DNA from 3 places in the Ruegeria sp. BC8 genome. Region 3 is predicted to be linked to each of the others. Evidence: riboswitches for the same ligand, from Rfam matches in the RefSeq annotation. Region 3 holds a riboswitch; each other region holds the start of a gene.
What was found. Region 3 has a riboswitch for cobalamin ahead of ACR3EK_RS10675 (CbtB domain-containing protein). Riboswitches for the same ligand answer to the same signal wherever they lie in the genome.
Positions count from the first base shown of each region.

Region 1: it holds a riboswitch for cobalamin, as region 3 does, so the genes downstream of both, ACR3EK_RS13290 (hypothetical protein) here and ACR3EK_RS10675 (CbtB domain-containing protein) in region 3, are expected to answer to the same signal.
Region 2: it holds a riboswitch for cobalamin, as region 3 does, so the genes downstream of both, ACR3EK_RS16775 (thioredoxin domain-containing protein) here and ACR3EK_RS10675 (CbtB domain-containing protein) in region 3, are expected to answer to the same signal.

Region 1 is NZ_JBQFIV010000001.1:2,633,271-2,643,584, forward strand. It holds gene ACR3EK_RS13270 (5'-nucleotidase C-terminal domain-containing protein) at 1-1,086, shown strand, start outside; RNA gene ffs (signal recognition particle sRNA small type) at 1,126-1,224, shown strand; gene ACR3EK_RS13280 (alpha/beta hydrolase family protein) at 1,306-2,163, opposite strand; gene ACR3EK_RS13285 (TetR/AcrR family transcriptional regulator) at 2,248-2,820, shown strand; cobalamin riboswitch at 2,851-3,066, shown strand; gene ACR3EK_RS13290 (hypothetical protein) at 3,152-3,559, shown strand; gene ACR3EK_RS13295 (protein-tyrosine phosphatase family protein) at 3,563-4,066, opposite strand; gene ACR3EK_RS13300 (DNA polymerase III subunit gamma/tau) at 4,222-5,976, shown strand; gene ACR3EK_RS13305 (YbaB/EbfC family nucleoid-associated protein) at 6,063-6,407, shown strand; gene recR (recombination mediator RecR) at 6,454-7,047, shown strand; gene ACR3EK_RS13315 (lactoylglutathione lyase family protein) at 7,119-7,616, opposite strand; gene ACR3EK_RS13320 (hypothetical protein) at 7,813-8,301, shown strand; gene ACR3EK_RS13325 (ribonuclease T2 family protein) at 8,298-8,939, opposite strand; gene ACR3EK_RS13330 (DUF1013 domain-containing protein) at 9,070-9,831, shown strand; gene ACR3EK_RS13335 (hypothetical protein) at 9,882-10,271, shown strand; gene ACR3EK_RS13340 (permease) at 10,313-10,314, opposite strand, start outside.
Region 2 is NZ_JBQFIV010000001.1:3,322,756-3,333,069, forward strand. It holds gene ACR3EK_RS16725 (SdiA-regulated domain-containing protein) at 1-634, opposite strand, end outside; gene ACR3EK_RS16730 (DUF4956 domain-containing protein) at 830-1,588, shown strand; gene ACR3EK_RS16735 (metallophosphoesterase family protein) at 1,589-2,530, opposite strand; gene ACR3EK_RS16740 (hypothetical protein) at 2,520-3,953, opposite strand; gene ACR3EK_RS16745 (protein-tyrosine phosphatase family protein) at 3,973-4,617, opposite strand; gene ACR3EK_RS16750 (hypothetical protein) at 4,736-4,909, opposite strand; gene ACR3EK_RS16755 (hypothetical protein) at 4,952-5,257, opposite strand; gene ACR3EK_RS16760 (hypothetical protein) at 5,307-5,921, opposite strand; gene ACR3EK_RS16765 (hypothetical protein) at 5,977-6,315, opposite strand; gene ACR3EK_RS16770 (hypothetical protein) at 6,640-6,939, opposite strand; cobalamin riboswitch at 7,622-7,829, shown strand; gene ACR3EK_RS16775 (thioredoxin domain-containing protein) at 7,933-8,100, shown strand; tRNA gene ACR3EK_RS16780 (tRNA-Ser) at 8,207-8,296, opposite strand; gene ACR3EK_RS16785 (FecR family protein) at 9,006-9,791, shown strand; gene ACR3EK_RS16790 (CHASE2 domain-containing protein) at 9,830-10,314, shown strand, end outside.
Region 3 is NZ_JBQFIV010000001.1:2,092,114-2,102,427, forward strand. It holds gene ACR3EK_RS10625 (precorrin-8X methylmutase) at 1-567, shown strand, start outside; gene ACR3EK_RS10630 (precorrin-2 C(20)-methyltransferase) at 564-1,292, shown strand; gene cobJ (precorrin-3B C(17)-methyltransferase) at 1,289-2,041, shown strand; gene ACR3EK_RS10640 (cobalt-precorrin-6A reductase) at 2,014-2,763, opposite strand; gene cbiE (precorrin-6y C5,15-methyltransferase (decarboxylating) subunit CbiE) at 2,762-3,961, shown strand; gene ACR3EK_RS10650 (cobalamin biosynthesis protein) at 3,958-4,326, shown strand; gene cobM (precorrin-4 C(11)-methyltransferase) at 4,323-5,117, shown strand; gene ACR3EK_RS10660 (cobyrinic acid a,c-diamide synthase CobB) at 5,110-6,426, shown strand; gene cobA (uroporphyrinogen-III C-methyltransferase) at 6,423-7,151, shown strand; gene cobF (precorrin-6A synthase (deacetylating)) at 7,144-7,887, shown strand; cobalamin riboswitch at 7,931-8,139, shown strand; gene ACR3EK_RS10675 (CbtB domain-containing protein) at 8,176-8,346, shown strand; gene ACR3EK_RS10680 (CbtA family protein) at 8,351-9,049, shown strand; gene ACR3EK_RS10685 (hypothetical protein) at 9,114-9,608, shown strand; gene ACR3EK_RS10690 (DUF1636 family protein) at 9,596-9,940, opposite strand; gene ACR3EK_RS10695 (DUF302 domain-containing protein) at 10,085-10,314, shown strand, end outside.

The DNA of each region.
Region 1 (10,314 bases), 540 kb from region 3:
GGTAACCCGCAGCTGGCCAGACCCTTGGTCATGCCCGGATCAGCGGGGTCGCATTTGGGGGTGATCGACCTGACGCTTGCCGTGAACGCCACGGGAGAAGTGAGAATTGCTGGTCACAGCGCGCATCTGCGCGCGATCTGCCCGGGCGGGGCTGAAACCGGCGCTCGGGTCGTTCCTGAAGACCCTGAGATGGTCGAACTTTATGCCGCCGCCCATAAGGCGACCCGCAAAGCCGCTGCCCAGCCGGTGGGCCGGATCAATCGTACCCTGCACAGCTATTTCACCTTTTGCGGGGTGGATCAGGGGCTGAACTTGGTCGCCGCAGCACAGGCGGCAGCCCTGCGACCGGTTCTGGCCGGAACGACCTTTGAAACCCTCCCTGTTCTGTCCGCAGCCGCACCTTCGAAATTCGGAGGCCGGGCCGGACCACGGCATTACACCGAAGTCCCGGCTGGCGATGTCACCGTAAGGCATGTCTCGGACTTGCATGTGTTTCCAAACCAACTGGCCGCCATGCTGCTGGATGGCCGCCAGATCGCCGAGTGGCTGGAGATGTCGGCTGCCCAGTTTTCCCAACTTGGCAACAGCGACGAGCAGGTTCTGATCGACCCCGAGGGCACCGGGCACAATTTCGACGTGCTGCATGGGGTGACCTACAGGTTCGATCTGACCCAGCCCGCGCGATATGATTTAGGCGGCCAGTTGATCGACACGTCCCATTCCCGCCTGCGCGATCTTGCCTTTCAGGGCCGCCCCGTCGATCCGGATGAACAATTCGTCGTTGCATCAAACAGCTACCGAGCCAATGGCGGCGGCAACTTTCCCGTCCCAGACCCGGCCCGCCTGATCCCGGTGCCGCCGCTGAGCCTCCAGGGAATCTTGCGCGACTACCTGGCGGGACGATTGGGTCCGGATCCGGTGGAAAACACCGCCCAAAGCTTTTCCTTTGTTCCGCAGGCGGGCCGGTCCGTGATTCTGAAGACCGGGCCACGCGCTGCAAACTACCTGCACGAGCTCGACCACTTTGCAGCCACCACCGACGGGCAGGACGCGCGCGGGTTTCTTAGGGTACGCCTGTCTTTGTGACGGGTTGCCAAGCGGGTGCGTGATGCCTATATCGGCGGTCGAGAGGTTGGCGCGGGCAAGCGCCTCGCCAACCTGGTCAGGTCCGGAAGGAAGCAGCCACAACGAGCCCCGCTTGGGTCGATGTCCAACCTCTCACTTGACGCCGCGCCGCGTATTCGGCCCGGTCAATCCAACCTCTGCATTTCGTCGTTGTTCCTGAAAACCGCGCTTGCGGGCGGGTCAGGCGATCAATCGCGGCCAAACGGCACTGCTGCGCCGGGCGAAGGCGCCGATATGACCGATTTCGGACAGCCCGAAATCCTTGGGATCCAACAAGTGCCGACGGGCGGTCGGACCATAGAGTTCAGCCAGCCGCCAGACGGCGGGCGGTGGCACTGTCTGGTCATCCTCGAACGCAATGATATCCGCCGCGGCGTTCGCCCGGCTCCAATCCGCCTGGGGAAGCGTGTCTCCCAATTCTGGCAGATAGCTGGTGGGCGATGTACACCACTTGCGCCATTGCCAATAGACGCCCGCCGGCAAATCGGCTCCGAATCCCAGAAGTTTCCCCGGCAGGTACCCCAGAAGACGCACCAGAGGTGGCACGTGGCCATACCAGAACAGAGTCGCCAAGCCCTTGTAGGGCCACGGGTGATCGGCCACCGTCACCAAACCTGCGCACACACAGATCATCCGGTCGATCTGTTCGATTTCCGGTTGCAGCGGACCCAGCATTCCACCGACCGAATGCCCGATCACCCACAGTTTTGCCTGCGGGTATCGACGGTGCATCTCGGCACGCGCTGCGGGCATGTCGATCAGCGCCCAGTCCGCCATCGTGGCCTTCGAGTCTTTCAGCCGCCCGGTCAGCGAATGCTCGAAATCCCAGTAATCATATGTCAGGCAAGCCATACCGCGCTCGGCGGCCAGCCAGCGAGCAAAGTGCTGATAGTAGTCACGTGGCACTCCTGTTGCGCCGTTCAGCACAACAACGGTTTGCGGCTCGACCGCCGGAGTGTAAAGCCGCGCCGCCAGCTGGGTCTGGCCCGACGGAAACTTAAAGTCTTCCACGTCAACCGCGTGCTGCGAATCCAACATCTTTGCCTCCAAACACTCTGGACCGATCGGTCTAATGCTTTGTGTCTGGACCAATTGGTCTAGGCCTGTCAATATTTGGCCTGCATGACCCAACGTCCACCAAACACCAAAGATCGCCTGATCGTGACTGCCGCCAAACTGTTCCAGCGCTCGGGCTATAACGGTGTCGGTCTGGCGGAATTGCTGGCCGAAGCGCAGGCCCCCAAGGGTTCACTGTATCACCATTTTCCAAAGGGCAAGCCGGATCTGGCCCTGGCGGCGGCCAGTTGGGCCTCGGACGGGATGTTGAACATGATCGCTGCGGCATTCGACGACGCCGCGGGTTTTCGCGACGGGGTCACCACCCTGTGCCACAAAATCGCGAAGCTATTCGACACCTCGGCCCAGTGGGAGACCTGCCCCATCGCCGCCACCCTGTTCGAAAGCCCCGACAACCGCGCGTTTCGGGAACATGCCGACCGTCTGTATGAAAGCTGGATCATCGAAGTTCGAAACCACGCCGCGCGGTTCGGAGTTTCCGACCCTGAAAATGCTGCGGACACCCTGTTCATCGTAATGCAGGGCGGCTGGCAATTGGCGCGTGCCCGCAGGGATTCGAATGTGCTGCGCAGACTGCCTGATCTGTTCCCTTGGGACACACTCCGGCAACCGGGCTGAAACCGTCTTGACTCGATCCCGGATACACCGCTAGCGATGAGGGGATGGTTCCCGTACCGTTTCGGTCCGGGATGAAAAGGGAACACGGTGCGGTCCAACCCGGAACTCCGGAGCGGACCAAGGCCGCGACTGCCCCCGCAACTGTAGGCGGAGAGCGATGCCGAAATACCACTGACCGCAAGGTTGGGAAGGTCGGCAAAGCAAAGACCCGCAAGTCAGGAGACCTGCCATCAAACGTGAAACCGAAACTCGGACGGGGTGTCCGGGCAGGGTCTGGCTTTGAAACCGGCGTCTGTCCAAATCCACCCCGCCAGCGCGCGGAGGGCGCAACATGATTTGGAAGACCGATACCCATGAATTCGTGGCAACCATCTGCCAGCGCACCGGAAAGACCTGCCCGGCATTGGCGCGCATGGCACGGGCCATCGCGCAGGCAATGGCGACGGCGCAGGCCGCTACATCCCCCGACTTCCAAGTGGAAGGCAGCAGCGAACTGGCCCATTGCGAACATGGCTGCACGGCGCGGTTCGATGCACGTCCCGAACGGATCCGCGTGTATTGCGGAGCGGCCGCCGACACCCCACCCGACTGCCTTGATACCTTTGCCGACATGCTGTTTGACGACCAGCGCGACGCCCTGCCCGCACAGGTCATTGGTGATCGACCCTGTGCGATGCTGCAGGCCACGGCGATCATGCCGGTGGTCAGGGCCGAGCGCGAATTCCGCGCAACCGCCTGAAGGTCAGGTCGCCAGTGCCTCGCGCGCCGGGGCGACGGCCCAGTCCATCTGAGCATCAGTCTCGACCGCGCAGGGGCGTACGGCCCGCAGGCGTTTCAGGGCCTGTTCCGGCTGCTCGCCGCTTTCTATCATCAAGCGCAGGACAACCATGCCCGACCGTCCGCAACCGCCCCGGCAGTGAACCAGTACCCGCCCGCCGCCCGACAGCGCATGGCGGGCGGCGGCACTGACTTCGGGCCAGCGGCCGGATATCTCGGTCGACGGCACCGAGAAGTCGGCGACCGGTAGATGTGCCCACCGGCAGGCGCGCCGATGGATGTCACAACCCAATTCGCCCGCACCCACAGAAACCAGTTCGGCAAGGGTTGTCATCGAAATCACCAACCCCGGCGCCCAAGCTGAAATCAGGTCCAGGTCTCCCTCATAGTCGCCGCCACCGCCGGGAACCGAGGTCAGGGCCAGCGTTCCGCCGCCCACCTGCAATGCATGAACCACAAGATTTGTCATCAGACGTTCCCCCCGAAACTGGCTGATTGAACTTGATCCGCGCAGTATGCCTCACACCGCGCGCTCGCCAAAGCGAAAAACCTGCACCGGTGCTGTGGACGCGGGGCACCTGGAACTCTACCCTGCATCGTCAGTACGAATCCGTCAGAGCAGACATGACCACACAGTCCAGCCCCGCCTATCAGGTTCTCGCCCGAAAATACCGCCCGGAAACCTTTGCCGACCTGGTCGGTCAGGATGCCATGGTGCGCACGCTGAAAAACGCGTTCGAGGCGGACCGGATCGCGCAGGCCTTCATCATGACCGGCATCCGCGGCACCGGCAAGACGACCACGGCCCGGATCATCGCCAAGGGCATGAACTGCATCGGACCCGACGGCAATGGCGGCCCAACGACCGAACCCTGCGGCCAGTGCGAGCATTGCGTGGCCATCATGGAAGGTCGCCATGTGGACGTGCTGGAAATGGACGCCGCCAGCCGCACCGGCGTGAACGACATCCGAGAGATCATCGACAGCGTGCGCTATCGCGCCGCCAGCGCGCGGTACAAGATCTACATCATCGACGAAGTCCACATGCTGTCGACCAGCGCCTTCAACGCGCTGTTGAAAACGCTGGAGGAACCGCCCGAGCATGTGAAATTCATCTTCGCCACGACCGAGATCCGCAAGGTTCCGGTCACCGTGCTGTCGCGCTGCCAACGGTTCGACCTGCGCCGGATCGAGCCCGAAGTGATGATCGGCCTGCTGCGCAAGATCGCCACCGCCGAGGGCGCGGAAATCTCGGATGACGCGCTGGCACTGATCACCCGCGCCGCCGAAGGCTCGGCCCGGGATGCGACCTCGCTGCTGGATCAGGCAATCAGCCATGGTGCCGGCGAAACCACCGCCGACCAGGTTCGCGCGATGCTGGGACTGGCCGACCGGGGCCGCGTGCTGGACCTGATGGACATGATCCTGCGCGGCGATGCGGCCGGGGCCCTGACCGAACTGGGCGCGCAATATGCCGAGGGCGCCGACCCGCTGGCGGTGCTGCGCGATCTGGCCGAAATCACGCATTGGGTCTCGGTGGTGAAGATCACCCCCGACGCAGCCGAAGATCCCACCGTCTCGCCCGATGAACGCACCCGCGGCCAGCAGATGGCCGAGGCGCTGCCGATGCGGGCGCTGACCCGGATGTGGCAGATGCTGCTGAAGGCACTAGAGGAAGTCTCGGCCGCCCCCAACGCCATGATGGCCGCGGAAATGGCGGTGATCCGCCTGACCCATGTGGCCGATCTGCCCAGCCCTGAAGAGTTGATCAAACGCCTTCAGGACAGCCCTCCGCCGCCCGTCGGCGGGCCGGGGGGCGGCGTTCCGGTTGCCGGCAACACCGCCCCGCCCGTGACCGCGACGGCCTCGGCCTATGCGCCCACCCCGCGCGGTGTGGGCGGCGCGCCCACGGCGGCGTTGGCCCAAGACGTGCAGACCGCGCTGGCGCGTTATCCAACGTTTGAGCATGTGGTCGAGCTGATCCGCTCCAACCGTGACGTGAAGCTTCTGGTCGAGGTCGAGAACGGCGTCCGCCTTGTCTCGTACCAGCCGGGCCGGATCGAGTTCACGCCCACCGAAAAGGCGCCCACCGACCTGGCCGCGCGGCTCGGGTCCGCGCTGCAGCGCTGGACCGGCAATCGCTGGGCGGTCTCGATCGTCTCGGACGGGGACGCGCCCACCATCGCCGAACTGCGCGACGCGGCCGAGCTGGCGCTGAAGGCCAAGGCCGAAGAACACCCTTTGGTTCAGGCGGTTCTGACACAGTTCCCCATGGCCCGCATCACCCGGATCGAAACGCCTCAGGACCGTGCGGCCAAAGTCGAAACCGAAGCCCTGCCCGAGGTCGAAGACGAATGGGATCCGTTCGAGGAAGACTGATCATCCGCGCAGAAGGCGCGCTGCCCTTGTGAAGGACGCAGACGGCCCGTATTTAGGCCGCAAATCGAATGACAGGAGACATACAGATGCTCAAAGGACTCGGCGGTCTGGGCGACATGGCCAAGATGATGAAATCCGCGCAGGAACTGCAGACCAAGATGGCGCAGATGCAGGAAGAGCTGAACACTATCATGGTCGTCGGCGAATCCGGTGCGGGCCTGGTCAAGGCCACGGCCTCGGCCAAGGGCGAGCTGAAAGGGCTGGACATCGACCCGTCGATCTTCAACAGCGACGACAAGGAAGTGGTCGAAGACCTGATCCTGGCCGCCATCAAGGACGCGCAGACCAAAGCGGCCGAGCGGTCGCAGGAAGAAATGGCCAAGCTGACCGAAAGCATGGGCCTGCCGGCGGACATCAAGCTGCCGTTCTGATCTTTGCCCCTCGCCCCCCCGCCGCCAAAGCCACGCAGGACAGGCCATGAGTTCGAACAGTGACATCGACGCCCTGATCGATCTGATGGCCAAGCTGCCGGGGCTGGGACCGCGCTCGGCCCGGCGGGCGGTGCTGCACCTGATCCGCAAACGCGCCCTGCTGCTGACGCCGTTGTCGGACGCCATGCAGCAGGTCGCCGCCACCGCACGCGAATGCCTGAACTGCGGCAACGTGGGCACCACCGACATCTGCGACATCTGCAATTCCGAACACCGCGCCACCGGTGAGCTGTGCGTGGTCGAAGACGTGGCCGACCTGTGGGCGATGGAACGCGCGGGCGTGTTCAAAGGCCGCTACCATGTGCTGGGCGGAACGCTCTCGGCGCTGGACGGCGTCGGCCCGGAAGACCTGCGCATCCCCCGCCTGCGCGACCGCGTCACCGCCGAAAACATCACGGAAGTAATCCTGGCCCTGAACGCGACCGTCGACGGGCAGACCACGGCCCATTACATCGCAGATCAGTTGGAAGGACAGGTCCGCCTGACCTCGCTGGCGCAGGGCGTGCCGATCGGGGGCGAGTTGGACTATCTGGATGACGGGACCATCACCGCAGCGCTGCGGGCGCGGAAAGAACTGTAGCCGCCGCGTGCTGCCTGCAAGCAGCACGCTCTCGCCCCTCCCCGATTGCAAGGTACCACTTTACCCATCGGTCAGGTGTAGGCACCCGACGAGTAGGTCAATTCATAGGAATGGCTGTAGATCTCGAAGACTATCCCGAACGGATCCTCGACATAGACCATGCGGTAGGGTTTCTCGCCGGGGTAGTAGTATCGGATAGGCATGCGTTGTTTCCCGCCGGCCGCCACGATTTTTTCCACCAAGCCTTCGACATCAGGATCCTGGACGCAGAAATGGAACGTCCCGTTCCTGCGAAAGTCGATGTTGTTTTCCGGCGCGTAGTTTCCATCAAACTCAAAAAGCTCGATCCCGATACGATCGGCGGTCGCCAGATGCGCGATACGCAGTTTTTTCCAATTCGGGCCAAACACGTCCGTGCACATCACGCCGATGTCCGTGTCATCCTCGACCACGTCGGTTGGCGGCATGATCACGTAAAATCCCAAAACCTCGGAATAGAATTTCACGGCTTCGTCCACGTTCGGGACGGACAACCCGATGTGAGAGAATGTTCTTGGATGTTGAGGCATGGCTTGCTCCTTGGTCTATTGGGCAAGACGTATTTTGCAACGTCCTTGTTTCAAGCGCCCGCCCCACAAGGCAAAGCCGTGTTGTTCCATGCACATAGATCATCATGCACTGCTGCCGAGGCCTAGAATGATCTTTCCGTCGACCCCCCACCGTGTACTATGCCCTAGCCTGACCCATTTGATATCGGAACCCGCCATGAAACGCCTTCTCGCCCTGACCTTCGCCGCCTTCACCGCCACTTCCGCGTGGTCACAGCAACTGGTCGACAAGGGGTTCGTCGAAGGCTGGAACATCATGATGGACCCCAATCTGGGCAACGGCTGTCTGATCCAGACAGTGTATCAGGACCTGTCCGTGGTGCGCCTGGGCTATGATGCTCTGGACAATCGGGGCTATTTCACCGTTTTCCACAAGGGGTGGGGCAACATCGAGCCCGGCAAATCCTATCCGATCCGGTTCGAGCTGGACGGCAAGAGCTTTGACGCCACAGCCATCGGGTTCAAGCAGGATCGGGTGCCCGGTGCGACCGTGTTCTTCACCGACCGGAACTTTGTTGCGGCCATCGCCCAGAACAAGACGATGACGATCTACAACCCCGCAGGCGAGCGGGTTTTGGCGATCGATCTGAAGGGCACCGCCAAGGCATTGGACTATGCGCGGGACTGCCAGAACAAGAAGCTCTAGCGAATCGGATCGAACAACGCATCCGAAGCGGTGCAGTCCCGGATCACGTCCCGTCCACAGGGCACCGGGTCCAGATCACGTGACAGACAGACGCGCACTTCTTCGATGTAACCCTGCTTGCAAGTGACGGTGATCATGTCTGGCTCGAGCCCCGGATTGGCGTCGAGGAAGGCATCCTCGACCACGCGCGCCGGCAGTTTCACGGCTTTGTCCAACTTGCGAAACACCGGCGGTCGGGTGATGCGGTCATAGGCTTGCCGGGACAACGCGTAGTAGTCCGCTGCGGACAGGCCCGAACAGGTGCCGTGTTTCTTCCACTGGTGCCAGGCCAGACCCGAACTGCCTTGAATATCTTCCATCTGTCGGGTCATCGCACGGGACGGCGGCGCCTTGGCTGTCGGGCAATAGGAGGGCCAGCCTTGGTGATATTGCGGCCACAACCCGTGCAGGATCCAGCCGTGATCGTGGCGCGCATCGCATTGGTCGGATCCGCGCGCGTCGCCTTCGCGGGCGCACCAGTTGGGCGACCAGCTCAGCGACAGGACGTAATAGTCGAACACGCCCGACTTCTCGCCATCGGCCAGCGCGGCCGTCGCGCCCAAAGTCCACACCAGCAGCCCCAATAACGCCCAGCGCATTCGCCTCTTCCCTTCTTGCATCTGCACGACTATATACGGGCCAAGTTCCCCGACAACGGAAACCTGCCCCAAGACCACGGGGCCGCCGAATTCCGGCGACGGGACAGATGTATTCAAAGGAGACGGGCTGATGGCAAAACCCCTGATGGCCAAGGCAACCGCCGTTTGGCTGGTGGACAATACCACGATCAGCTTCAAGCAGATCGCGGATTTCGTGGGCATGCACGAGTTGGAAGTGCAAGGCATCGCTGATGGCGATGTGGCGGCAGGCGTTAAGGGGTTCGACCCGATCGCCAACAACCAACTGACTCAGGAAGAGATCGACAAGGCCGAGAACGATCCGCTGCACAAGCTGAAGCTCAAGTTCAACCCGGCCGCCGCCGGCGAGGAAAAGCGCCGCGGTCCGCGCTACACGCCGCTGTCCAAGCGTCAGGACCGACCGAACTCGATCCTGTGGCTGGTCAAGTTCCACCCGGAGCTGACCGATGGCCAGATCGCCAAACTGGTTGGAACCACCAAGCCCACGATCCAGTCGATCCGCGAGCGCACCCACTGGAACATCGCCAATATGCAGCCGATCGACCCGGTCGCGCTGGGCCTGTGCAAACAATCCGAACTAGATGCCGCCGTCCAGAAAGCCGCCGCCAAGAAGGCCGCCGAAGGTGGCGTCATGAGCGATGACGAGCGCCGCAAGTTGGTCTCTACCGAACAGTCGCTGGAAATGGATGCCGCTCCCAAGATCCCCACGGCGATCGAGGGGCTGGAAACCTTCTCGCTGTCCGATGACGGCGACGAGGAAAAAGAAGACGAAGCAGTGGTGGATGCCGACAGCTTCTTCAACCTGCCCAAGGGCGGCGCCGAAGAAGACGACGAGGACGACCTGCGCAACTGACACTGTGCTGGCCCCGGTCCGATGGACCGGGGCCTTTTTGGAACTGGACCATGCTGAACATTCTATCGTCTATCTTCGGGCCGCACCGGGCGGTTTCGATTTACGCTTTCGCAAAAACCAAGGGACTGGCCATTCTGGGCGGCGTGGCCGTTATCGCCGTAGCTGCCGGTCTGCTGCTGTTCAGCGGCGATGGGAAACACGAACACGAAGCGTATATGACCGTTCCTGTACTGTCGGCCACACCGATCAATGGTGATCTCAAGAACGGGGTCATCGCGTCGGTTCGATTGCCGGACGGATCGGCAACTTCAATCACCGCGACCGAGGCGCCGATCGCGCGCAGTGTCGGAACCACGGCCTGTGTGGAAAAACGGGTTTTCGTGGACAGCGGCGAACCGCGCTATCGGTTCAAATTGCCAAGCAACTGCGGCGCAAGCTGATATACAGAACCGCCCGAAGAATACTCCGGGCGGTTTTCTTCTT
Region 2 (10,314 bases), 1.2 Mb from region 3:
AGAGAAAACCAGATCCACGATCCAAAGGGATGACTTCCTGAATTTCAGTCAGGTCTGGTGACACGACCAGCAACAGACGCGGTTGTCCTTCAATGACGACGAATACTCGCCCAGTGTCCGGATCGACGGTGATGCCCTCAGGCCCCTTGTTCAGTGGGTTGCCGACAAGCAGTTCGACAGCGGCCGGGTACCCCTTGAGGGAGGCAAGTGGAACCCTTGTCAGTTGGATAGGGTCGGTTGGTTGAACGACCAATATTGATCGATCGGTTTCCTGAAGGAGCAAAACCGACCCATCTCTTCGCGATGCGACGCCCTCCAAATCTGATCCGGCCAAAGACGGCAACTGGAAGGAGTTTCCCAATACACCGTCGATTCCAAGGAGGTGCAGTTTGGGCTCAGCGTCGCTTACAGACCACAGGAAGCCTTCAGCGTTGGACAGCGACAAACCGGAAGGTTCTGAAAACCCCCCTGATTTGTCCGCCACCTTGAATCTGTCGACCAAAATCAGATCAGCACTTTTTGCAAAGGCAGCTCCGGTCCAAGGCAAAAACGCTGCCGCTAGTAAGCTGGCTGCAAGAGCGGATCTTCCAAATTTGCACAAGCGCCGTGAAACTTCAGGTTTTGACGGATACACGTGCTTTCTGCCCTTCGGTTTTCTCGTGTGTGGAACACACTTCTTTATCGCATTCGTATCACAACTTGTCTGCGATGTCGGAAGAATGCGCTTTGAACTCTTTACCTGATCCTCCTTGTTGGGATTGACTTGTAAGGGGCGCGATTTGCGCGTGATGACGTGTACTGTCTGGGCACAAGCAGGAAGGACGATGAATTGAATACGATTTTCCCGTTTGTGACTGTGTTGTTGATGCTGCTGTTGCCCGCTACGGCAATGTCGCAAATCGACCCGGCAACGATGCTTGCCGGGGCATCGGAATCGGAAATTCTGATCGAACGCAGATGGATCCAGTTTCGCGGCAAACAGGAACTGTATTTCTTTTCTCTTGATGTGCTGGTCACGATCATTCTGGCCGGCTTGATCGTCTTTCATCCGGTGCGGCGTAAAGCCCGTAGAAGTGTCGGCGACATCGTCATGCCCAGGCTCTTCTTCCTCTATGCGCTGATCGGCATGGCGGTGGGATTCCTGGTCGTCCAGCACGGGTCAATGATCGGGTTCGTTATCTTCGGCATCGGCGCATTGCTCAGATTTCGCTCCAATTTGGATGATCCGATAGACACTGTCGAATTGATCGTCGTAACCGTTCTTGGGCTTGCGGTCGGATTGGGCCTGCCGCTGATGGCCACACTGGTGGCGGTTGTCTGTTGGTGTTTCATTTGGCTCGGAGGGCGAAACAAGGGCGTTGAAATATCGCTCAAAGCTTCGGATGAAGAGCACTCATTGAACGTCAGCAGCTCCATTGAAGCCATGGCCGCAGACGCCGGCTGGAAGCTGATCAGAAAACACCATGTACCCGGCAAATCCCGAATTTCATTGCTTTTCATTACCTCGGGTGGACTTTCCGAGGCCCGCATCGAAGAGATGATAAACGATTTGGTCCCCGAAAAAGTCGAGTTGAAACTCAGCTTCTAGTCATTTCACAAGGTCTAAACGTTTCAACACCGCATTCGGGGATCTGATCTCTGTCGGGAGCGACTTGAAGTCGACAGACCTTTCGAAATCCGGCCCTCGATATACTGCTATCCCAAACTCTCCGTTCGGCTGGAAGGTGACATGCGTGAAACTGTGAGGTGATCTGGCGCGATCACCGATTAGCCGCCGCGGGCCACCGCCCAAGCAAGCTTGCGAAACATAGGCCACGCCGTCTTTCCAGCCAGGGTAAAAAGCATGATGGTGTCCAGACAGGTGCAGAACGACGCCGCTTTGCAGATAGATTCTTTCAAGCGTCGGGTCACCGATGATTTCGCGTTCGCGCTGGATCGCAAACGGCCACAGCGGGAGGTGGCTGAACGTGACAATCGGGTCTCCACCTGCCCCAAGTTGCACAAGTTGGTCCGGCTGATCGCCGGATAGTGGCCCAAGGGTCGTGGCATCCAAAGACGCAAAGGTTATCCCCTGCATTTCAAACGCGTAGAAGAACGGATAGTCATCCGACATCAGGAAGTTGACGTTTGGTTTTCTCGGGCCCCATTCCTCGGCGTATATTTTTCTCTCGCGCTCGAACCCGCGATAGGCCGACGCATCATGGTTTCCCGGCGTGACCGCAAATGGAATTCCGGCAGCCTCCAGCGGGTCGGATACCGCCATGTGAAACGCCTTCCACATCTCTCTGACCTGCTTGTCTGAAAGGTTTGGGATGCGTTGCCCGGCGACCATGTCGCCCGTCGAAATCACCAGATCGGGATCAATCTCGATTATCCGCTTGATCGCCTTTTCGATGCGCGCATCGTATCTGACCGAGCCATAGCTGCCGTTCAGATCCGATATGACGATCACATCCAAAGCGGCCGCTTTGCAGGCGAGCACGACCGTCCAAACGAACGCCGCGACAGTGATCGAACGCTTACGGATCATTGCAGTCCAGGCCCTCCGCCTCGGTATTTTTGTTCAAAAAGAATGTGACAGGGTCCAAGTCAAACACCAGATCGCCTTTGGCACAATTGCTCTTGAGGATGGATGTTGCCAGCGCGGTGTTTTTGACGACCTGCGCAATCTGACGGTCCGACAACCCAAAGCTTTGTGACAACCAGCCGTAAACCGGGCCTTGCGTTTGAAGGTCACTGTTCAACGCAACCAGCCGCCGGTATGTGTTTGGAGAGAAATGCCGCATTTTCTCCAGCATCTGAGTGGATTTCGCGAAGTTGGCATATTCGACCCGCCCACCGGCATCGTTGTCGTTCAGATTGCTGCGACGGATCAATATCGCATCGGCGGGAACGTCTCCATCATTCGGCTGATGGTGTTTCGTTTTCCTGTTTTTCAGTTTTCCGTCTTCGACCCAATACCAGTAGGGTGTGAAATCAATATTCCCCACACGGTCCTGCTGGCTGAAGATGAAGTCGAGCAGTACAATCTCGGTAAGCTCCTGCATCCAGAATGCCATCTGTTGGTCGCTGACATCGGGCCCGAGGTCCTTGTTGATCTGCCGGTCCTTTCGGCCTTCCCTGACACCCTCTGCAATGGCCTCGGGCAAGGGTTTTGACGACCGCAAGGCCAGGAAAGCGGGTGTTTCCTGAAAATCGCGATTTTGGCCTTTGCCCCAACCGGACTTGCGGGTGCCGTTGATTTCCGAGCCGTAGCGATGACCGGGGCTATCAAGCAGGACACCGTATATCTGCGTTCGATCCGCGGTGAACAGATCATCCGTCGGTTGGTACGAGTTCGGGTCGGCATCCGCTGCCACGAAGACCCGCCAGCCTTCATGGTTCATGCGCCCGCCATGAGATCCACCGGAAATCGCAAGGCCGGGCTCTGCAACCTCGGTAAGATGCGCCTTAGCGTCCATGCTGCGCCAGACCGCCACCGGAACTTTCACCGTCGCGTCGAAATACCTTGAGAAATGATAGTAGAGCAGTGACGAGGTGGAAAATGTTCCGCTTGTACCCTTCTGGTTCATGGTGGATTTGAATTTGGCCACTCTGCCATTGGCCAGTTCTTTTGCCGACTTGCCCTCCTTGCAAGCGTTTCTCTCGAACTCAGAGCGGTTCCCCACGTAGGGTCCTTCCGAAATATCGTAGACGGCCATTCCTGGGCTGGTGCTCCAGGTTTTGGGGCAAATGGCAATTTCGGGGGCATAGAAATCAATCTCGCAATAGGCTGTCTCTTCCTCAAGATCGCGTTTTTGATACGCGCCCCTTGGGACTTTTTCGATCCGAATGCAGCGTTCCGTAACACCATTGGGACTATCAAATGTCGTGGCTTCTCCGCGAACATCGTCGCTCGCCCACAAGGCAGTGGGTGCAATTAAAGCCAGTGACCCCAGAAGATTGAACCTCATTTAGATAGTCCTCCCGATATCATTTGGGGCAAATCGCGGCCTGTTGTTCGGCGGAGATCTTCAAACTGGGGTCGACACTGAAGTTTGAGAATTTCGAGTCAATCCACTGGTCACACCCGCCCGAACATGGGGCCCCGTTTCGGGCATCATTCCAATATTCCTTGGCCCTTTCTTCCGTCCAACCGCAAAACTGAACAAGTGCCATTGCCGACAACGCGCCTGAGGAATGAACGCCCCACATACAGTGCACCAGGACAGGACCCTTTCCAGGATTCTCAATCACCTCGTGTATGGTGGCCATGACAGTGCTAGGTCGGGACGATCTGGCGCTCTGATAGTCAAAGGCTCCGTTCCCACAGCTGGTGCGGCCGTATTCGGTGTTCTTGCCGAAATCCGCGTAAAACCCGGTTGAAAACCCTTCATCGCAAAGTGTTTCGCGCTGAGCGTCACTCAGACCCGTTCGACCCTTGTCGCCGCCCTTGAAGCCAGAGCGATACAAAACCCCGCTTAGGACTGGGCGAAAGAAAGCGATGCCATCGACGCCTCCGTCGCTGCCCTTAGAAAGCATCTGGCTGTTGCTTGGGCCACCGTTTCGACTGGTGACGTCAGAATTCGCCGCGGTTGCCAGAACACCGATGAATATGAGGGACGTCAAAAACCGCATGCGTATTCCTTTCTGTTTTCAGCCAGCGATGCTCACGCTTTTCCTGCCGGCAGTCCCGCCGAGAGGCGCGTTCACGGTAACCAGGTTAGATCGGCGGTTGGCTTGCCGCCCTGAAGCCTTAGATCGGCCACACCAGATTGATGATAAATATGACCACGAAGTAGGCCAGAAAAGCTTTCCAGTTCCATTGGTGTTTGTTTTCTTCGTTGATCACGCCGGCCGATTTCAACGCCAGGTTGGTGATGATCAAGGCGACAACGATAACTGCCGCATGTGCCAGATCGAAATGCAAGTTGAAGCTCCTTTTTGCAGATTTGGGATTGATGAATGCGTGTCAGCAGTCACCTGACGGCAGCATCGCTACGTCCGAGTATCTTCCCTCAGATGTCGTGATCCGAGCACAAGCACCGGTCTCCTTGTTGAACCAGTACGAGGTCAGCCCTTCGCTTCGGATGAGTTCAAACCCGAGACTTTGAATGCCCATTTCAGCCTGACCCGCTCTTGCGCCTTCAAATGACGACAGATCGCTGGAACTGCCCACGGTTGGTGCACTTGCTTCGACTGATCCGCCACTTTCACCGCATCCTGCAAGCACAGAGACACTGACCGCGCCGATCACCAATAGGATCTTGGAGTTCATCTGCTTTCCTATTTTTTGGAAATGCGTTTCATGGTTTCGGGGCGATCACCTATTCAATTCCAAAAATGACGTTGTAGTCGACGGCAGAGTTGCTGCGGTTGATGACCTCGACAACATGATCTCCGGATTGCCAAAGCTGTCCGCGATACTCCTTGTCCGCAGACATCAATCCCAACAATTCAGACCCATCGGGGTTGCGAATGACGTAGTCCAAAGAGCCATTTTGCGGAGCAACGCGGACATAAAGGAACTGTTCGTTCTTCGCGCCAAGAACGTATTGCTGCGATGCCCCTGGCGCGAGTTGGCCGACGAGCTCGGCGCCGGTGGACCCGGAATCGAATTTGACGCGCTGGCTACCTGTAGACCCGGAAGCGCCGGCCATGGCTCCGCCACCATCATCCATCGCCTCGACAACCGACATCTCGCCAATGCTTCCGTCCTTGTACGCAATGCAGCGCCAAAGTGTTCCGCCGGCGTCACGCAGCATGACGAGCGTGCCGGCTTCCGAGAACTGTGAGCTTTCGATCGTACCGGATTGACCGTCCGGTCCACCGACCTGTCGCAGATGGTCGATACACGCGTCGTCGGCGTCTGACATGGCCAGGGCGGCCGTTCCGCTGATCGCAAGTGCGGGTGTGAAAAGATTCCAAAAACTGCGTTTCATAAGCAGGTCCTCTGTCGGTCTATCGTAAATGTTATGTTTCCGGTGAGCAGAAACCTCACTTCGCTTCCCGCAACTTTGCCAGAAATTCATCGCATGCCTGTGCGCTGCCGACGATCTCGTCCGTCGTTTCAATTCCTTGCAATGATGCCATCTCGGAGTTCACGCGATTGAGGATCTGATCTGCTTGCTCGGCGGTGATCAGGTTCTCGGCCTGAGCTCCCTTCAATGTGGTGCACACACCGGCGGACAAGCCTGTCGCAACGCCGACACCCATCGCGGCCCCGCCGCCCAAGGTCATCGCTCCAACCACGCCGAGGATGAGCCCGATCACAAGCCCCAAGATCACTTTTCCCATGTTTTCCTCCCATTTTGCGGGAAAGAGTTCCGCCTTCATTCCTGGCGCAAACCACGTGCCCATCTGCATATCAAAACCAGTGCCAACAGGTTGAGCACCGGTGCAATCGCCGCGAGCCACGGTTTGGCCGACTCTGAGAAAAGGTCCAACGCAAGGACCCAAGGCAGACCCAGCGGCAAAAGGAATACGCCGGACAATGGGTCTCGTTCCTGTCCAAACCAGCCAAAAGTGCCCGTCACAAACGCAAACAACGCCAACAGGTAAAGGGTCGCGAACGCGATGATGGTTATTCTGCAGACCAAGCCGGACCTCAGCGTATCAAGCCAGTGCTGCGCAGCCGATTTCGGCTACGCATCAAACCGGTCACAACGCGCCTTCGTCGCCCAGGAACTCGATACCAGCTGTCGCGCCATCACTGTAGGCAATACAATTCCACGGAGCCCGATCCTCTCCAACCCCAACGGTGACTTGTGTTCCAGCCTCGCTGAACGCGGATGAGAGCACGACCACTTGCGAATTGTTTGTTGTTTTGGCCACGTCTCGCAGACACGCCTGTTGAGCGGGCGTCAGTTCGGCGGATGCACTTGACGTGCTCGTATCGTCACAGGCCGCTAGTAGTGCGAAACACGTCGCGCCTGAAATCATCATGACTTTGTTAATCACTTTCTTCTCCTCTTGGGTTTGTCGATACATGTGGAATAGGTGGCCTCTTTTTCGCGCTCTCACGTCTATGCAGTCATACGAGCATACCCCGGTCTGGTAATTCCCGTTCCAAAAAAGTCTGCCGCCAATGACATGATTGGCAGACAGTTAATCTGCTGATCCCCGGGATCGTGAACAAAGCGTGCTGACGCAATGACGTCATGGGCAAAAACCGGTGCGAAGTTTCGAGGAAGGGTTCGTACGTTAAGTCCGGGCACCGCGTTCTCCCAACGCTGATTTTCGTGAAATGCCTTCCGACCGCCAGCACTCACTCCAGCAGTCGGAAGGGCCCGACGAAACGGGCGACAGCGACAACAACGGAGGTAAAGCTAAAGTTGTGTCGAATTCGTATGTTTGAATCAATCACAGGATAAATCAATGATTTTTCCGCGCGTAAATTATGTACGCTTGCCAACGATAGGCTTCTGCATTCAAAGAGAAAAGGCGAGGCCGCTCACGGAGGCTTGGCAGTCAGCCCGCTTGCGCCCCCGTGTTTCGGGACCTTCCGGGCTATCGTAAGTCAGTTGGTCAAAACGACGTAATTCGCCGCCCGGTCTGTCGCTCAAGTGGTGCCGAAGGGTCGCCTGGATACCTCCATTGCGCACCCGCCCAGAACGTCGTTGACAGTGCAACCCGATTCATGGATGAGATTGGCGCTGATGGTTCCCGATCGTTTCGGCGGTCGGGTAAAAGGGAATACGGTGCGGCGCCGTTCTGACGCCAATTCCGTGACTGCCCCCGCAACTGTAGGCGGTGTGCGACCCCCGGATGCCACTGGGCCGATAGGTCTGGGAAGGCGGGGCAAGCCATACATCGCGAGTCAGGAGACCTGCCATCATCAAACGCAACTCAACCCGGGCGGGGTGTCCCGGAAGGAGGCCAAGATGGCATTTTCGGCTTGCGCCGCTGACATGACTGGTTCCCTTTCCGCCCCGCGATTTCGCGGAGGGCGAAGTGAGCCGACAATCAACACATCACATCACGGTTTGCCTATCTTGCCGACCCAAGGGCGCAGCCGTACGCCCCGGGCCTGACCTGATCGGACGATTGCGCGCCGCGCTGGCCGAAGACGACGGTTTGGCAGGTTTTGACGTTTCCGGTGCGGCCTGCATGGCCGGGTGATCAGCCAAACGGTGCTTGAAGCTGGCGGAGCACCGGCGAAGGCGCGCGGCAAAGGAGTAGAACTTGCAAGCAAGCCCTTCACTATCTTAGCCGTATTAATGGGTAATGGCGGAGACGAAGGGATTCGAACCCTCGAGACGGTTTCCCGCCTACTCCCTTAGCAGGGGAGCGCCTTCGACCACTCGGCCACGTCTCCGCCGACGGGTATAGCCGTGCAAGCGACGGAAATACAAGGCCAATTCCTGCACCACCGGAAATTTTTGCCGGATTGGGCGAAGCCCTTGAAAACGCTTGGAATCGCTTGGGTCTGCACCCGCTTGGGCAAAGGCGTGGTCGCTATGTCTTGCTGTTGGATTTTCAAGAACCATGCGTGGATTCGCGTTCTGCTTCGATTTGGTTTCGCTGAACCAACGTCGGTTGGCCTGAGAATGTACGCGCGGCCAGAGTACGCAATCGGACACAAAAATTTGGGCGAGCCAGGTGCGGTAGGGAACTGCATCTGCAAAATGATGGGTGTCGCAAACGGCTGAACCAATTGGAGAGGTTGCCTGCCTTTGGCGTTGGAACGCGCTCTGTTGGATCACCAGTGTCAGGTGGTTTGAGTTGCAGAAACGGCCGTTTCTTTTGACTGAACTCGGCGGCTCAGCTTCTCCGCTGAACAGGCATAAGAACAGAAAACTTGCCAATTACATGCCAATGGATGCATATTTGCTAAGATTTTAGTCATTTTGATTGATCCAAAAAAACAGTTTCAGAGGCTGGCCGGGCAGTGAGCGCATCCGCGCTTTACAGTAACCTTTGGGGGAAGGGCTGGCATTTTGGCTTGGTTGAAGATTGTTCTGGTTGGTTTTTTCGTTCTTTGCGTTCCTGCCCTCAGTTGGGCAAATATCGGAACCGTAATCAGCGTGAAACAGGGGGCGGACGTGACCCGTGGCGGCAAAACGCTGCCCCTGCGTAATGGGATGGAGGTGTTGTCCGGCGACTCGATCGTCACGGATGCGAATGGCGTGGTTCAGCTTGTCTTTGTGGATGACACGAAGATCGCGGTTGGTCCCAATGCGCGGATGGTTCTGGACGTGAAGATGTTGCGCGGCAACCGCAAGGCTAAAAGCTTTGCTGTCGAGGCGCTGGGTGGAAGCTTCCGGTTCATCTCGGGCAAAAGCAGGAAAGGCGCCTACTCCATCAAGACGCCGACGGCCACCATGGCGGTGCGGGGCACGGTATTTGACATGTGGATCGCGCCGGGAAACCAAAGCGCGATGCTCGTGCTGCACGGCACGGTTCAGATGTGTGGCCTCGGCGGCTCTTGCCGATCAACGGGTCGGATTTGCAGCTTGTATGCAACCAGCCAGCGTGGTGCGGTCGGGCGCCCGGTCGATCAGGCGATGTATGACAAGGCCGTGGTCAGCGGTTTTCCTTTCATTCAGTCGCAGAAAGACCTCAAACCGCCTTTGCAGGTGGATGTCGAAGGTTGCTCGGGTGAATCCCAACCTGCGCCGCGCGCAAAATCGGACGCGCCCGAACCGCGCCGGTCCGCTCCGCCGCAGAGGCAGGTCAAGGCAGCGGTTGCCGCGCCGCCCGAACAACCGGATCCGGTAGGGCAGTTCGACAGGCCGGGCGATCGGCCCGAATCTATCGATGATCGGCGGGATACTGGCGGCGGTGTCTTTGGGTCCGGCGGCGATGGCTAGAGCGTTGTCCATGTCGTTGCCGGCGAGCAGAGGTTGACGTGAGCGTCAGGCAGCACGAGAAAGCTGGACGGCGCCGTGCTTTTCGGCTGGTGGGCCTGGGTCTGATCCTGTTTGGTTGTCTGCTGCGGGTACTGGACCCTTATCCGGTCCGCATGTCCCGGCTGATCTATTTCGACGTGTTGCAGCGGTTGTCCCCGCGCGCCTTCGATCCCGATTTGCCGGTCCGGGTCGTCGATATCGACGAAACGTCGCTCGAGAATTGGGGCCAATGGCCCTGGCCCCGGACCCTGTTGACGCAGATGGTCGAGCGGTTGGGCGACTATGGCGCCGCTTCAATTGCATTTGACATGTTGTTCGCCGAGCCCGATCGGTACTCACCGTCGCGGCTGCTGAGTGATCCGGCCCTAGCTGACATTCTCAGCGCCAAAAAGGAAGCCGCCCAGCTGGACAATGACATCTTGTTCGGGGCCGAGGTTTCGAACTGGCCAGTCGTGATGGGTGTGGCGGCGCGATTGACCGTAGG
Region 3 (10,314 bases):
ACCGAGGCCGATCTGGCCCGTTTCGACCCCGACGAAGAACAGGTCGCCGTCCGCATGATCCATGCCGCCGGAATGGTCGGGCTGGAAGAATTCATCCATTTCTCGGACGGCTTCGTGCGCACCGCCCGTACCGCGCTGGAAAACGGCGCGCCGATCCTGTGCGACGCGCGGATGGTGTCCGAAGGCGTCACGCGCTTTCGCCTGCCCGCCGACAACCAAGTCATCTGCACCCTGCATGACGAGCGCGTGCGCCCGCTGGCCGAGAAGATGGGCAACACCCGATCCGCGGCCGCGCTGGAACTGTGGCGCCCGCATCTGGAAGGCGCGCTGGTGGCCATCGGCAACGCGCCCACAGCGCTGTTTCACCTGCTGAACATGCTGGAAGACCCCGACTGCCCCCGCCCCGCCGCGATCATCGGCTGCCCGGTGGGCTTTGTCGGCGCGGTCGAATCCAAGGACGCCCTGTGGGAGGCCCAGCCCGTCCCCAGCTGCATCGTCAAGGGCCGGCTGGGCGGCAGCGCCATCACCGTCGCCGCGATCAACGCCATCGCAAGCCGGGCGGAATGAGCATGGGCACGATCTATGGCGTGGGCCTCGGCCCCGGCGATCCTGATTTGATGAGCGTCCGGGCCGACCGCCTGTTGCGCGGCGCGAAACACGTGGCCTATTTCCGCAAGCCCGGCCGCACCGGGCAGGCGCGCAAGATCGTGAACGGGATGATCCGCGATGATGCGGTCGAGTTTCCCATGGAATACCCGGTCACGACCGAGATCCCGGTCACCGATCCGCGCTACAACGCACTGCTGGCCGAGTTCTACGAACGCTGCACCGCACGCCTGAAAGAACTGGCCGATCAGGGCGAGGACGTGGTGGTGCTGTGCGAGGGCGACCCGTTCTTCTATGGCTCGTTCATGCATCTCTACAGCCGCCTGCGTGACGTGGTGCCCATCGAGGTGGTGCCGGCGATCACCGGCATGTCGGGCGCGTGGACGGCCTCGGGCGATCCGATCACCTGGGGCGACGACATCCTCACGGTGCTGATGGGAACCCTTCCCGAAGATGTTCTGGCCGACCGCATGGCGCGCACCGACGCGCTGGTGGTGATGAAGATCGGCCGCAACATCGACAAGGTGAAACGCGCGCTGAAAACGGCGGGCCTGTTCGACCGGGCCTGGATCGTGGAATACGCGCAGATGCCCAACCAGACCGTTCGCAAGCTGAGCGACGCCTGCACCGAGGTCACACCCTATTTCTCGATCATCATCGTGCACGGACAGGGGCGGCGGCCATGAGCGGCTGGGTCAAGATCGCCGGGCTTGGCCCCGGAAACGAGGCGCTGGTGACCTCCGAGGTGACCGCCGCCTTGGCCGAGGCGACTGATGTGGTGGGCTATATTCCCTACGTCGCGCGGGTGGCCAAACGGCCGGGCCTGACCCTGCACGCCAGCGACAACCGAGTCGAGATCGACCGCTCGCAGCACGCGCTGCGCATGGCGGTCGAGGGCAAGCGGGTGGTCGTGGTCTCGTCGGGCGATCCGGGCGTGTTTGCCATGGCCGCCGCCGTGTTCGAGGCGCTGGAAACCGGCCCGGACACCTGGCGTGAAATCCCTGTCGAGGTTCTGCCCGGCATCACCGCCATGCTGGCCGCGGCAGCCCGGGCGGGCGCGCCGCTGGGCCATGATTTCTGCGCCATCAACCTCAGCGACAACCTCAAGCCCTGGGCCGTGATCGAGAAACGCCTGCGGCTGGCCGCGCAGGCCGATTTCGCAATGGCCTTCTACAATCCACGCTCGAAGTCGCGGCCTGAAGGCTTTGTGAAGACACTGGAAATCCTGCGACAGGAATGCGAGCCCGAGCGCCTGATCCTGTTCGCCCGCGCCGTATCTCGCCCAGACGAGGCGATCCACATCGCGACCCTGGCCGAGGCAACGCCCGACATGGCCGACATGCAGACGGTGGTGATCGTCGGCTCGTCGCTGACCCGCGTCATCGACCGGCCCATAGGCCCCATCGTCTATACGCCAAGGTCCACGCCGGAATGAGCCAGCCAGTCCAAAACCCGCGGCACGCTCGTCAACTCGACCCGGCGGGGCAGCCTGGGCCGGTCGATCATCAGCACCGGGATGCCCAGCGCTCGCGCGGCGTCCAGCTTGGCGCGCGCGCCGGTGCCGCCGGCGTTCTTGGACACCACCAGTTCAGTTCGGTGCCGGCGCATCAGCGCCGTGTCTTCTTCAACCGTAAAAGGCCCGCGCGACACGACCACGTCGCAATCGGCGAAGGGCAGCGGGCCGGGTTCATCGACCAGCCGCAGAAGATAGTGGTGCTGGGGCTGCGCCGCGAATTCCTCAAGATGCATGCGCCCCACCGCAAGGAACACCCGACGCGGCGGACCGGCCAGCGCGGCGACGGCGCCGGCGATGTCGGGCACGTGTTGCCACCGGTCGCCGGGCGCGGCCGTCCATTCTGCGCGGGTCAGCGCGGCCAGCGGCGTCTGCGTCTGCTGGCAGGCGGCGATGGCATTGCGGCTCATCTGCGCGGCAAAGGGATGGGTGGCGTCGATCACATGGGTCACGCCGTTGTCGCGGATGTGACGCGCCAGACCCTCGGCCCCGCCGAAGCCACCTACGCGCGTAGGCAGCGGTTGCGGCCGCGGGTTGTCGACCCGGCCCGCATAGGAATAGATTGCCGCCACACCCAAATCCGCCACGGCGCGGGCCAATGCGTTGGCCTCGGTCGTGCCGCCAAGGATCAGGAGGTTGGGCATGTCTGAAACTCCGTGGCTGACCATTCTGGGCCTGGGCGAGGATGGACTGGATGGCCTGTCGGCCGCAAGCCGTCAAGAGCTGGAGCGCGCCGAGGTCATCATGGGCCCGCCCCGGCACCTGTCACTAGTTCCCGAAACCGGAGCCGAACGCATCGAATGGCCGGTGCCGTTCGCCGACGGGCTACCCATCCTGCAAGGGCTGAAGGGCCAGCGCACGGTGGTTCTGGCCTCGGGTGATCCGTTCTGGTTTGGCGCCGGGTCGGTGATCGCGCGCAATTTCGCCCCCGAAGACTGGGTGGCACGGCCGGGGCAGTCGACCTTCTCGCTGGCGGCGGCGCGGTTGGGCTGGCCGTTGGAAGGCACTGCCACCTTCGGCCTGCACGCCGCCCCCCTGACCCGCCTGCGTCCGCATCTGTCACGCGGCATGCGCGCCATCGTCCTGCTGCGCGACGGGGCCGCTGTGGCCGAGCTGGCCCGCTATCTGACCGAGACCGGGTTCGGCGAAACGACCCTGCACGTGATGGAGGCCCTCGGCGGCCCTCGGGAACGCGCGCGCAGCATGTCCCTGACCGAAGCCCTGCTGGACTCGTTCGAGCATCCGGTCTGCGTGGCGCTTGAGGTTGCGGGCGACGGGCCTGCGCTGCCGTTGGCCTCGGGCAAACCCGACGAGATTTTCGAAACCGATGGGCAGATCACCAAACGGCCGGTGCGTGCGTTGACCCTGTCGGCGCTGGCGCCCGCGCGGGGCGAGCATCTGTGGGACGTCGGCGGCGGCAGCGGATCGATCGGCATCGAGTGGCTGATGTGCGACCCGTCCCTTACTGCCACAACGATCGAGCCGCGCGCCGACCGCGCCGCGCGCATCCGCGCCAATGCCGACGCGCTGGGACAAGATCGGTTGCAGGTCATCCATGGCCGGGCGCCTGACGCGCTGGACGGCCTGCCCTTGCCTGACGTGGTGTTCATCGGCGGTGGGCTGAGCGACGCGCTACTGGACTGGCTTGCCGCCAACCTGCCCTCGGGCACCCGGCTGGTCGCCAACGCCGTTACGCTGGAAAGCGAAGCGATGCTGAGCCAATGGCACGCCAAGCTGGGCGGCGACCTGCTGCGGATCGAGCTGGCGCAGGCCGGCGACCTCGGCCCCCGGCGCGGTTGGAAATCGGCCTATCCGGTCGTTCAGTGGAGCGTGACCCTATGATCGTGGCCGGGCTTGGGTTTTCGTCCGCCGCGACCTGCGCCAGCCTGCGCGCAGCGTTCGACCGCGCCACTGCCGGACAGGCGGTGGACGCGCTGGCCACCGCCGCCGACAAGGCCGGCCACCCGGCGCTGGCCGAATTTGCCGCCGCCTGCGCCCTGCCCCTGCATTTCGCGGACTCGGCCGATCTGGCCGGGCAACGCACGCTCACCTGCTCGCCCCGCAGCCGCGCCAGTCATGGCACTGGCAGCGTGGCCGAAGCTTCCGCCCTTGCCGCCGCCGGACCGGGCGCGCGGCTGCTTTCACCCCGACAGATCTCGGACGACCGGCTTGCCACCTGCGCGGTCGCCATCGGAGGACAGACATGACCGTTCATTTCATCGGCGCCGGACCGGGCGCCGCCGACCTTCTGACCCTGCGCGGACGCGACATCATCGCCGCTTGCCCGGTGTGCCTGTATGCCGGGTCGCTGGTGCCCGAAGAGATCCTGGCCCACTGCCCCGAAGGTGCGCGCATCGTGAACACCGCGCCGATGGATCTGGATCAGATCATGGCCGAAATCAAAACCGCCCATGATGCCGGTCAGGACGTGGCCCGCCTGCATTCGGGCGACCTGTCGGTCTGGTCGGCGATGGGCGAACAGATCCGGCGCCTGAAACAGATGGGCATTCCCGTCAGCGTGACCCCCGGCGTTCCGTCCTTTGCCGCCGCGGCAGCCGCTTTGGGCACCGAACTGACCCTGCCCGGGCTGGCGCAATCGGTGGTGCTGACTCGGACCCCGGGGCGCGCCTCGTCCATGCCTGAGGGCGAGACGCTGGAAAACTTCGCCCGCACCGGCGCCACGTTGGCCATCCACCTGTCGATCGGCAATCTGGACAAGGTCTTGTCTGACCTGACCCCCGCCTATGGCGCCGACTGCCCCGTGGCCGTGGTGTACCGCGCCAGCTGGCCGGACGAGCGGATCATCCGCGCCACGCTGGGCACGTTGAAGGACTCGCTGGACGAGAGCATCTCGCGCACCGCGCTGATCCTGGTCGGGCCGGCACTGGCCGGTGAAGGCTTCGATGAAAGCTGCCTGTATTCCAAGACCTATGATCGTCGCTATCGTCCGCAAAGCGCCGACAGCCCGTGGTCGAGCTGGAGTCACGGCGATGACTAACCCGCCCGGACTGCTGATCTCGGCCCCATCCTCGGGGACGGGCAAGACCACTGTGATGCTGGGCCTGCTGCGCGCGCTGGCCGAGGACGGGCTGACCGTGCAACCCTTCAAGAGCGGTCCCGACTACATCGATCCGGCCTTTCACCGGGCGGCGGCAGGGCGGGCCTCGTTCAACCTGGACAGCTGGGCGATGGGCGCGCCGTTGCTGGGCGCGATTTCGGCGCAGGCCAAAGGCGCCGACATCGTGGTGGCCGAAGGGTCGATGGGCCTGTTCGACGGGGTCGCAAAGCCGGGCGAGCTGGGCCATGGGTCCAGCGCCGAGACCGCGCTGCGCATGGGCTGGCCGGTGGTTCTGGTGCTGGATGTGGGTGGTCAGGCGCAATCGGCCGCCGCAACGGCGCTGGGGTTCCGGATGTACAACCCCGACCTGCCCTTTGCCGGCGTGATTCTGAACCGCTGCGCCAGCCCGCGCCACGAACGCCTGACCCGTCTGGGAATGGAGCGCGCGGGCCTGCCCGTTCTGGGCGTGCTGCCCCGGCGCGGCGACCTGACCCTGCCCGAGCGGCATCTGGGTCTGATCCAGGCGGTCGAGCACCCCGATCTGGAAAGCGCAATTGCCGGCTACGCGGCCTTTCTGCGCGAGCATGTGGATCTGGAGTCGATCAAGCAGGCGGCCTCGTCGGGCCCCGCGGGGCCGTCGTCGGCCGGGCTTCCGCGCCCTCCGGCGCAAAGGATCGCCTTGGCCCAAGACTCGGCGTTTTCCTTTACCTACCCGCACCTTCTGGAAGGCTGGCGGGCGGCCGGGGCCGAGATCCTGCCGTTTTCTCCGCTGGCGGACGAGGCGCCGGCCCCGGATGCCGATCTGGTCTGGTTGCCCGGCGGGTACCCCGAACTACACGCCGGAACCCTGGCTGCGGCAGAGCGGTTCCTGACCGGATTGCGCAAACATGCCGAAACGCGGCCCGTGCATGGCGAATGCGGCGGCTACATGGCCCTGGGCGAAGGGCTGATCGACAAGGACGGCACCCGCCATAGGATGGCCGGGCTGCTGGGCCTTGTCACTTCGTACGAGAAGCGCAAATTCAACCTGGGCTATCGCCGGGCCGAGTTGCTGGCCGACATGCCCGGGTTTTCGGCCGGGACCGCGCTACGGGGGCACGAGTTCCACTATTCCTCGATCGTCGAGCAACCCGACGTGCCCCTGGCACGGGTTTTTGACGCCGAAGGCGCCGAAGGCCCGCAGACCGGATCGCGCCGCGGACATGTCACCGGTACGTTCTTCCATCTGATCGCAGAGGCCAGCGCATGAGCGGTTTCGTTTCCTTCATCGGGTCCGGCCCCGGCGACCCGGAATTGTTGACCCTCAAGGCCGTGGACCGGCTGCAAAAAGCCGATGCGGTTCTGTTCGACGATCTCAGCAGCGGGCCGATCCTGAGCCATGCGCGCACGGACGCCGACCTTGTCGGCGTGGGCAAGCGCGCCGGGCGACCCTCGCCCAAGCAGGACCATGTCAGCCGCCTGCTGGTCGAGTACGCCCAGACCGGCCAAAGGATCGTGCGGCTGAAATCGGGCGATGGCGGCCTGTTCGGACGGCTAGAGGAGGAACTGGTGGCCCTGCGCGCTGCCGGGGTCGCCCACGAGATCATTCCGGGCATCCCCTCAGCCATTGCCGCGGCTGCCGCGGCAGGCATCCCGCTGACCCGGCGGCTGACCGCGCGGCGCGTGCAGTTCGTCACCGGCCACGATGTCAGCGGGAAGCTTCCCGAGGACTTGAACCTGCCCGCGCTGGCCGACCCGGGTGCGACGACGGTGGTGTTCATGGGCAAGCGCACCTTTCCCCTGCTAGCCGGCGCGCTGCACGCGCATGGGCTGCCGCTGGATACCCCCGCGCTGATGGCCGAGTCGGTCTCGACGCCTGAGCAGTCGCTGCACCGGTCCACCGTCGGTGCCTTGGCCGAGCGCCTGGGTTCCGAGATCGGCACCGCGCCAGCGCTGATCCTTTATGGTCCGCTGGCGGAGTTCGACGATGATTGATCTGGTCTTGATCGGGATCGGCACCGGCAACCCGGACCACGTGACCTTTCAGGGCGCGCAGGCGATCCGCGCGGCCGATCTGATCCTGATCCCGCGCAAGGGCGCCAACAAGGCCGATCTGGCCGGCGTGCGCGAGGAAATCATCCGCAAGGTCACCGGCACACCGCCCCAAATCGCCTATTTCGACATCCCTGAGCGCCGGTCGCAGGATGGCTACCTGCGCGGCGTGGATGAATGGCACGACGCAATCGCCCTGCGCTGGCAGGAGGCGATGGCCCGGCACCCTGAGGCGCGCACCGTCGCCCTGCTGATCTGGGGCGACCCGTCGCTCTATGACAGTTCGCTGCGAATCGCGGCGCGGCTAGACCCGCAGCCGAACACCACGGTGATCCCCGGCATCACGGCGCTGCAGGCGCTGACGGCGGCCCATGCCATACCAATCAACGAGATCGGCGCACCCTATCTGGTCACCACCGGCCGGCGCATCCGCGACGAGGGCTGGCCCAGCAACGCCGATACGGTTGCGGTTATGCTGGATGGCGAATGTTCGTTCCAGACTTTGGACATGGCCGATTTTGACATCTGGTGGGGGGCTTACTTGGGTATGCCCGAGCAGATCCTGATCAAAGGTCCGCTGGCCGATGTGGCGGACGAAATTCTGCGCACCCGCGCCGAGGCCCGCGCCCGGCACGGGTGGATCATGGATATCTATGTTCTGAAAAAGCGCGGGAATTGACGCGAAAGGTCGCAAATGGCGATTGCGCCACAGCGGCATTCACGTCTAAATGGACGGGTCTGGTCCTGCCGGAGACATCCGGATGCTAAGAGGGAATTTGGTGCGGCCTGCGCGCAGGTCAAATCCGAAGCCGCCCCCGCGACTGTAAGCGGTGAGCCCTGTTCAACCAGCCACTCCCGATCCGTTCGGGGGGAAGGCGAACAGAGGCGCTGACCCGCAAGCCAGGAGACCTGCCAGGCGAACAATGAAACACCGGCCGTCGGGTGCGGCGGCACAGGAGGACAGAAAATGACGACACAAACGCAAACCGCATCAACGGCACGCGCTGGCATTCTTTCGGCAGTGTTCGCGGCAGCCCTGGGCCTGGGGATCATCACCCTGGCTGGTCACGTTCAGGCATCGGCGCTGCATGACGCCGCGCATGACGTGCGCCACGCAACCGGCTTCCCCTGCCACTAAACCAATGTTCAGTCGCATTCTGACCAGCGCGTTGTTCGCTGGTGCTGCAGCCGGGTTGATCGTCGCCCTGCTGCAGTTGTTATTCGTGCAACCCGTGTTGCTGCATGCTGAACTCTATGAATCCGGAGAGCTGGTGCATTTCGGAGCCGAAGCCGTCTCGGCCCATCCCGAACTGCCGGGTATGTTCTCGGACCTGACCCGCGACGGGCTGAGCGTGGTGTTCACCATGCTGACCTATACCGGCTATGCGCTGGTTCTGGTCGCCCTGATGTCGCTGGCCGAAGCGCAAGGCCACCCTGTTGACGGGCGCACGGGCGTGCTGTGGGGCCTGGCCGGTTTCATCGCCTTTCACCTGGCGCCGGGCTTCACCCTGGCCCCCGAGGTTCCGGGTGTTGCCGCAGCCGACGTGTTCGCGCGGCAGATCTGGTGGTGGGCAACCGTCGCGGCTGCTGGTGTGGCCATGTGGCTGATCGCCTTTGGTGGCAACATCGTCAGCTATCTGGTTGCGGCCGTGCTGTTGATGGCCCCGCACCTGATCGGCGCGCCGGAACCCGACGTGTTCACTGGGCCGGTTCCGACCGAGATCGGGGCCCTGTTCGCAGCACGCGCCTTTGGCGTCGGCCTTGTGGCCTGGGTGCTGCTGGGTTCGTTTGCCGGGTATTTCTGGCAAAGCGAGGGCAAGCGCGTCGAAGCCGCGGCCTGATCCCCGAAATCCCACGACCCGCCGGCGCCCAACCGGCGGGTCATTTGCTTTTCAAGGAAACATGATGACACGCTCGCTTGCTCTTTTCGCGATCGGTCTGGTCTTTGGTGGGGGTGCCGGGTTCGTGCTGGCCGCGGCCAACGGCGTCACCTTCGATGGCCACGACCATTCCGACCCCGCCCAACATGGCGGCCATCACGCCGAGGCCATGGCCCATGACCACAGCGCCGCCATCAACCTGCCCGCCGGACCGGACGCGCCGGGGCTGGAGATCGCCGTCTCCCCCGACCCGATGGCGGGTTGGAACCTGCATGTGATGCCAAAAAACTTCCGCTTCTCGCCGGAGAACGCCTCGCTGGACAACAAGCCCGGCGAAGGCCATGCGCATGTCTATGTAAACGGCGTCAAGCTGGCCCGGCTTTATGGCAACTGGATGCACATTTCGGACCTGCCCAAGGGCGACACTACCATCGAGGTCTCGCTGAACGCCAACAGCCACAGCCTGCTGGCCGTGGATGGGGTGCCGGTCAGCGCGGCCGTCACGGTTCAGGTGGACTGAAACGCAGGGATCCGCGCCCTCAGACACAAGCGAAGCCGCCCGCACGGCCGGGCGTCTTCGATCCAGCCATTCGGGCTGTTCAGAATGGCCCGACAGGTCGCCGCAATGTCATCGGCATCGGCGACCGGATCGATTCCCGAAAACACATAGGAAGCGAGGCCCGCGCCCTGCATCGCCACCACGGTCGGCTCGTCGCAACCGCTGAAACAGGCGTGCTCGGCGATCTCGATCTGCCCGTCCAGTCCCGCAGCGCGCAGGGCGTCCAATACGGCCTGACGCTCGGCCGGCAAGTCGCGCTCACCCGCGCAGCTGCTGCAGATCAAAACACGCATGCCACTCGCCTGCCTTTTCCGTTTCACACTGTCGCTTGTGCGGGTTTCGCACCCCCGGCGCAAGCCCGCCGCCCACGATATTGTGACTGTACGCACCCGGGAATTCGGGAAGACTTGGGCCAACCACGACCTGGAGAGCCCGTGATGAAACGTCTTATGTTTTTCCTCGGCCTGTTGGCGCTGCCCGCGCTTGCTGCCGATATCGAACCACGGCCGGGTTGGGCCGTCCACCCGACGACCAAGACCCATGACGCGCTGGTGGCCGACACGATCGCAGCAGTCAAGGCAAACGGTCTGATCGTGGTAACGCAGGCCGGGCCCACCAAGGCCGCCGCCGCGCGCGGCATCACCATTCCGGGCAATCGGGTGATCGG